DNA from 3 places in the Nonomuraea sp. NPDC004580 genome. Region 3 is predicted to be linked to each of the others. Evidence: riboswitches for the same ligand, from Rfam matches in the RefSeq annotation. Region 3 holds a riboswitch; each other region holds the start of a gene.
What was found. Region 3 has a riboswitch for cyclic di-AMP ahead of ABZW11_RS31460 (C40 family peptidase). Riboswitches for the same ligand answer to the same signal wherever they lie in the genome.
Positions count from the first base shown of each region.

Region 1 (2,256 bases), on a different contig from region 3:
CTGGACGCACCGGCCGAGAGCGCGGTCTTCGCCCGCTACGCCGAGGCGGCCGGGAGCCGTCCGGGAGCCGTCACGTTGCTGATCACCCACCGCTTCCCCACCGTGCGGATGGCGGATCTGATCGTCGTGCTCGACGAAGGCCGGATCGTGCAGTGCGGCACCCACGACGAGCTCAGCGAGATCCCGGGGCCGTACGCCGACCTCCTGACATGACGAACGCGCGCCCCCGGAAGGGGCGCGCGTTCCGCTGTCACGAAGAGGGACGCGAGGGAAGGTCAGCCGGCGTACTCGGGGTAGCCGTAGCCGACGACCTGCGACTTCGGCCGGACCCGCTCTTCGACCTTGCCGTTGCCGGTGTTGCCCTCGATGGTGGAGATGGTGCCGTCGTGGTTGTCCTTGACGACGAAGCCGACGTGCTGGATGTCGCTCAGGGAGTCGCCGCCCTTCCAGGAGAAGAACACCACGGCACCCGGCTTGGCCTCGTGGCCGAAGCGCTTGTTGGCGGCGAACCACTTGGCGTGGGCGACGGTCCAGGCGTCCCAGCCGACCTGCGGGCGGGCGCCGGTCTGCTCGCCGACCCAGGAGACGAACATCGAGCACCAGGCGGCGTTCAGGTAAGCGTTGCGGCTGCCGCCGTCACGGGCGACGGTCTCGGCGGCACGCTGGGAGTTGGCGTACCACTGCTGGAACTTGGTCCCGCCGCCGCTGGCGTTCTCGGAGACGCCCACCTGCGCCCTGGCGACGGCCAGGACCTGGTCGGCGGTGGCGGTGATCTTGGTTTCGTCACGCTCGCCCGCCTTGTGGGCGGCGAGCGCGGTGGCCGGGTGCTTCGCGGCGGTGGCCGCGGCGACGGCGGTGGAGGTGTCGGCGTGGGCCGCGGCGGGGACGCCGAAGGCCGAGGCCAGGACGCCGGCGCCGAGGACGGCGCGGGCGATGGTGCTCTTCGAGACAGCGGTAAGACGATGCTTGGCCATCGAGGGGGTTGCTCCTTGCTTCCATGCCGCTTACCGGGTTAGCTGACGGGTTCGGGCGTGGAAGCTGCCCTACGGCACCGAAGTGCCGATTCACCCCAAAGGACATGGGTCCCCGGTTCCGCGCGTGGCGGATTCAGCGGTCACAGGACGATCCTGTGATGTGTCGTGCGATGGTCTGACATAGCCGGACAAACCGGACGTATGCCTCAAGATGCCCCATAAGGTAATACATGAGGCAAGAGGATTACAAATCCATAAAAGTAAAGTCAGCGGAGCTGACTGCGCGCCTTGGCCAGAAGCCCCATCATGGCAAGGGATTCGTCAAGCGGCATGATCGAGGATTCGGTCCTGCCTTCGGCCGTGGCGGCGCGGACTTCGCGGAGCTCTCCGGCGTAACCGTTGTCGGCCGGGTCGAGCACGTGCTCCTCCGGCTCCATCGCCGGCCCGGAGAGGACGATCCGCTGCGGTGCCCAGAACGGCGCCTGGATGTCCGCCCGCATCTGGGTACCTACAACACTGGCCCCGTTCGGGTAATTCCCGAGCAATGAGGTGGCCACGAGAGCGTGCCGCCCGCCGGGGTAACGCAAGACGCCGGCCGCCTCCGCGTCAACGCCGTTCGGGGCCAGGGAGCCGGTGACGTGCAGGTCGGTGGGCATGCCCAGGATGAGCTGGGCCAGCCCGAACGGGTAGATCCCGAGGTCGAGCAGGGCGCCGCCGCCCAGCTCCGGCGCCCACAGGCGGTGCGCCGGGTCGTACGGATGGGCGAAGCCGAAGCTCGCCTGCACCGACCGGATCTCCCCGAAGCGCGGATCCTCCGTGATGCGCCTGATGAGCGGGTTGAACCGCATCCACATGGCCTCCATCAGGAAGACCCCGGCCTCGCGGGCCAACCGCACCATCTTCTCCGCGTCGTCCACGGTCGCGGCCAGCGGCTTCTCGCACAGCACCGCCTTGCCCGCCGCGATCGCGGCCTCGGCGACCTGCAGGTGCTGGGCGTGCGGGGTGGCGACGTAGATCGCGTCCACCGCCGGGTCGGCGCACAACTCCTCATAGGACCCGTACGCCGACTCCGCGCCCAAAGCCGACGCCAGGGCCTGCGCCCTGGCCAGGTTCCTGCTTCCTACGGCGGCCACCCGCATGCCGGGCTCCGCCACGATCGCCGCACCCACGGTACGGGCGATGCCGCCGGTGGCGGCTATTCCCCAAGTGAAATCTCGCACGCCGGCGATCGTATCCGGAAGGCAAATAGGGGCTTATGTCGGTGGTGCCGGAAATATCAGGA
Region 1 covers NZ_JBEXLH010000064.1:18,334-20,589, reverse strand. Annotated here, with positions in the region: gene ABZW11_RS38715 (hypothetical protein) at 1-213, shown strand, start outside; gene ABZW11_RS38710 (CHAP domain-containing protein) at 276-974, opposite strand; cyclic di-AMP (ydaO/yuaA leader) riboswitch at 987-1,123, opposite strand; gene ABZW11_RS38705 (Gfo/Idh/MocA family oxidoreductase) at 1,241-2,194, opposite strand.
Region 1: it holds a riboswitch for cyclic di-AMP, as region 3 does, so the genes downstream of both, ABZW11_RS38710 (CHAP domain-containing protein) here and ABZW11_RS31460 (C40 family peptidase) in region 3, are expected to answer to the same signal.

Region 2 (2,256 bases), on a different contig from region 3:
GTCGTACGAGGCCAGCAGTTCGGCGTACACCTCGGGTGAGACCGGCGTGCCCTGAATCTGGCGAAAGCCCAGTCTTGCGAAGAAGTCGACCTCAAAAGTCAGACAGAATACACGCCGCAGACCTAGATCATTCGCCTGCTGAATCAGCGCCGAGACGATCCGATGGCCGACGCCCATGCCACGGCACTGCGGGTCCACGGCCACGGTACGGACCTCGGCGAGGTCCTCCCAGAGCACGTGGAGCGCACCGCAACCGACGACCTGCCCGCCCCGTTCGGCCACCCAGAACTCCTGTACGTCCTCGTACAGGGTGACGGTGGCCTTCTTCAGGAGCCGCGAGCCCGAGCCCGCCCCCGCGTAGGTGTCCACAAGCCTCCTGATGTCCCGCACATCGGGCGTGCGGGCGCGCCGGACCACCACCGCGGTCTCGGCTGTTGTCAGTTCGGCCACCTGCTCCATGGCCATCCAGGGTACAGATGTCATTACGGCTCGGCCCTAACTCCCACGTCTCGGCCCATGCTGTTACAACTCGTGCTCATCTGAGCACGCGCTCTGAGCAGGCCCGCGAGTCACCAGATCGGGCGGCAAATCCGTCATAAGTTGCGTTTCGTACGGCGGGGCACGAGATCACCTTGTGACTCTTCGGTTGTGAAACCTCTACAGAGTCGGCAGTTCTGGTTGAGCACGAACCCGGAGTGCATTAGTGTCCAGCGACGATGTTCCCCGCGTGTCGCGCGCGGGCGACACGCCTAATCCTCCACGAGGAGGAGCCGGGGAACCGCCGGTGACGCCCCCCAGCGCCACCATCGGGGTGAATCCGCAACGTCCGGTAGGGCTGCTCCGGCCCGAACCCGTCAGCTAACCCGGCAGGCGTCGACGAGAGGAGCTGGTTGGTGAAGCGCACGCGCAGGCGTGAGAGGACGACCGCGGGCAAGCACGCCCGCCCTCTGCAACGTGCCTCCCGGCGGTCGCGTCTGCTCGGTGTAATAAGTGTCACACTGGCCACCTTTTTGGTCGCCGCCCCCGTAGGCTCCGCGTCCGCCGACCCCAAGCCCTCGCTCCAAGACCTGGCCAAGCAGGTCGAGAAGATGCACACCGAGATCGAGACGCTGGCCGAGGAGTACAACAGCCAGCGGGAGAAGCTCAAGAGCGCCAAGAGGGCCGCTGACGCCGCGAAGAAGACCCTGGCCACCAGCGAGGCCGACCTCGCCGCCAAGCGCGCCAAGGCCGCCGCACTGGCCGAGAACGCCTACATCACCGGCGGCCTCAGCCGCGCCCTCGCCTTCGCCACCTCCGACGACCCCGACGAGTTCCTCGACCGCGCCGCCACCACGTACGTGCTGCAGCAACAGCAGGGCGAGGCGGTCAACCAGGTCACCAAGGCCAGGGAGGCCGCCGAGCGGGCCAAGGCGGGCGCCGCCACCCGCATCAAGGAGGTCGAGAAGCTCATCTCCGACCTCGACAGCAAGCGCGACAAGATCACCAAGCTGGTCACCAAGGTCGAGAGCAACCTCTTCAGGCGGGCACTCGGCGAGGCGGGCCGGCCGGGCACCCGGGCCCAGCGCGTCAACCTGCCCATCGTGGGCAGCGGCAAGGCCGCCCAGGCCGCCAGGTGGGCGCTCACGCAGCAGCTCAAGCCGTACGTGTGGGGCGCGGAAGGCCCCAACTCCTACGACTGCAGCGGCCTCGTCATGGCCGCATATCAGCAGGTCGGCATCTCGCTGCCGCACTACACCGGCAGCCAGTGGACGGCGGGCCGCCACATCGACCGCTCCGAGCTGCGCCCGGGCGACCTGGTGTTCTTCTACAGCGACCTGCACCACGTGGGCATCTACCTCGGCGGCGGCATGATGGTGCACGCCCCGCGGACCGGCGACGTCGTCCGCATCGCCTCGATCGAGCGGCGGCCCTTCGCCGGCGCGGTGCGCATCGCCGACTGAGCCGCCCCAACTGAGCCGCCCCTACTGAGCCGCCCGCGAGGTCCGCAGAAGGCCCTGCAGAGGCCCGCAGGGCCCGCCCCACGCGAGCCCGTCGCCGATCATCAGATCAGCTGGCGGCGGGCCGCCCAGGCCACGGCCTCGATCGCCGTGGCGACGCCGATGCGGTCGCAGATGCCCCGCAGTCTCCGGCGTACGGTACGGCCGCTGATGTCCAGCCGTCTGCCTACTCGATCGACCGTGACCCCTTTCGCCAGCTCCGACAGCAATGCGAGGTCCGCATGGCTGAGTTCAACGCCTTCAGTGAGCACTTCCATCG
Region 2 covers NZ_JBEXLH010000002.1:309,975-312,230, forward strand. Annotated here, with positions in the region: gene ABZW11_RS04595 (amino-acid N-acetyltransferase) at 1-459, opposite strand, end outside; cyclic di-AMP (ydaO/yuaA leader) riboswitch at 737-888, shown strand; gene ABZW11_RS04600 (C40 family peptidase) at 1,011-1,940, shown strand; gene ABZW11_RS04605 (LuxR C-terminal-related transcriptional regulator) at 2,042-2,254, opposite strand.
Region 2: it holds a riboswitch for cyclic di-AMP, as region 3 does, so the genes downstream of both, ABZW11_RS04600 (C40 family peptidase) here and ABZW11_RS31460 (C40 family peptidase) in region 3, are expected to answer to the same signal.

Region 3 (2,256 bases):
GCGAGCCCGGCCGGGTCACCCCCGTCCGCCGCGAAAGCCGCAGGTCCGGGCAGAACGGTCGGGAGACGCCCGGCGCGCACTTCGGCGGCCAGCTCGGCGGCGGCCGTCGCCACGGGCAGTCCGGCGTCGCGGTAGGCGACGTAGTCGGCGAAGCCCTCGTACAGCCAGACGGGCAGGCCGTCGGTGCCGGCGACGACATGGGTGAGCTCGTGGGCGAGGACGACGTCCCTGCCGACGGGGTTGAGGGTGGCGAACGCCTCTGGGACGACGATCACCCGCGTGCCGTCGGCCACCGCCGCGAGCCCGTCCACCCCGCCCACCCGGGCCAGGCGTGCGGCCTCGCGGGCGTCGGCCGGGACGACGACGAGGGGGCGTACGGGGCGGGCGAGCACCGCCGACACCCGCCTGCCGGCCGTGTCGGCCGTGCGCGCCAGCTCGCCGAGCCCCTCGGCGTCGTGGCCCACGACCGTGGACCACCGGCCGCGGCGTACGACGTGGGGCCCCGGCCACAGGTCGCGCGCCCGGGGTGGCAGGACGGGCGCGTCCGGCAGCGGAGCGGCGGCCGGGACGGCGAGGAGCACCAGGCCGGTCACCGCGGCTCGTCGGCTCACCTGCTCGGACACAGTGCCCGATCGTATGCGCTGCCTTGCGGGTCAGGGGTCGGGAACGCGAGAGCCCCGTCCGGATCGGGGAGGATCCGGACGGGGCTTCTTCACACGCCGGGACGGACGGCGCCGACGAAGGACGACCTTCGCCATCCGCTCAGCTTGTCGATGCGTACCCGTTCACCTGTCCGCGGTGAATGGATCATCTTGCCCTTGCCGACGTACATGCCCACATGGCCGAGCCCGCTGAAGAACATCAGGTCACCTGGCTTGAGATCGCGCCAGGAGACCTTCTTCCTCGTGCGGACGAACTGGCTGCTCGCCACGCGCGGGAGTTTGACGCCGGCCTTCTTCCAGGCGAACTGGACGAGGCCCGAGCAGTCAAACGAACCAGGTCCTGTGCCCCCGTAACGGTACGGGTCACCGATCTGCTTCTTGGCCACGGCGACGGCCTTGCCGGCCCTCGCCTTCTGCCGGGCGGCTTTGGCGGCCCTCTTACGGGCCTTCGCCGACGCCGTGGTGCGGGCGGTGGTCGCCGCCTTCACCGTCGTGCCGGCCGCCGCGCTGGTCTCGCGGGTCGTCGCCGCCTGAGCTGCCGGGGCATGGAGGACCATACCTCCGGCCGTCACGGTCATCGTGAGTGCTACACCACTCAGGGCAAGGCGGGACAGGCGGGGGTTCTGCAGGGAGTTAGACAGGATTTCTCCTTGTGTCTTCCACGAACGCCTACCGGGTTAGCTGACGGATTCGGGCGTGGAAGTCGCCCTACGGCGCGATGGGCGCGCCGATTCACCCCTGATCCTTCGGGGAACGTGGGATCGCTGGGTCCCCGGCTCCGTGCCTCCTGGCTGCACGGATTCGGCAGGTCGGCACCCCGATCAGAAGTGCGATGGGGATATCAGGGCCGACCGGCGGGTTTTTGTCTGTCTCACATCGGGAGGAACCGATGCCGGTTCGCGGCGACATGGCTTGTTCACCGCGACGACGCCAGAAGCTACGCCGAAGGGTCAAGGATCGGCAAAGCGTGAATGGCCCTGTAAAGATCAGATAGCGGGATTTGTCAGACTCGAAACCCCTGCTGGGACCCCAGGTCTTGTGACCAAAATGTGACCTCACTCACACTTGCTTTCGCGGCCTTTTGTCAGGTCCCAGCAGTCACATGAGTCACATCAGTCACAAACGCGAATCACCTTCTCTTCCCGTCGGCCGGCCGGACACGTGGGACACCGTCCCGAAAAATCTGCCCTTTGTACGACTTGCCCTAGTAGTGGCCGATCAGGAGGTCATGCCCGTCGCGACCAAGTGGGTCGGAGAGTCTGGCAACTATAGATCTTCGTAGACGAGCCGCGACACGGATCACAGCCGAGCGGCCACCGTGTGCGCAGAGTGCTGATGCTGAACGCGACTGCGATGAGGGCGAGCGAAACGCGAGCGCCAGGAGCCGGCGCCAGGCCGGACCCCCCGCTGTCACACAGAAAGCCCCGGCGGCCGAACCGCCGGGGCTTACGCAGCCAGACCAGAACTCAGCGGCTGGGCTTGAGCGGCCGAATCGCCCGGGGCCGGATGCCGGGGGCGAGGGCCGGATGCCGGGGGCGGGTTACGGGCGGATGGCGCCGACGAGGCTGCGGCCGTAACCAGAGAGTTTGACGAC
Region 3 covers NZ_JBEXLH010000040.1:18,335-20,590, forward strand. Annotated here, with positions in the region: gene ABZW11_RS31455 (hypothetical protein) at 1-623, opposite strand, end outside; gene ABZW11_RS31460 (C40 family peptidase) at 713-1,219, opposite strand; cyclic di-AMP (ydaO/yuaA leader) riboswitch at 1,314-1,479, opposite strand; gene ABZW11_RS31465 (NlpC/P60 family protein) at 2,203-2,256, opposite strand, start outside.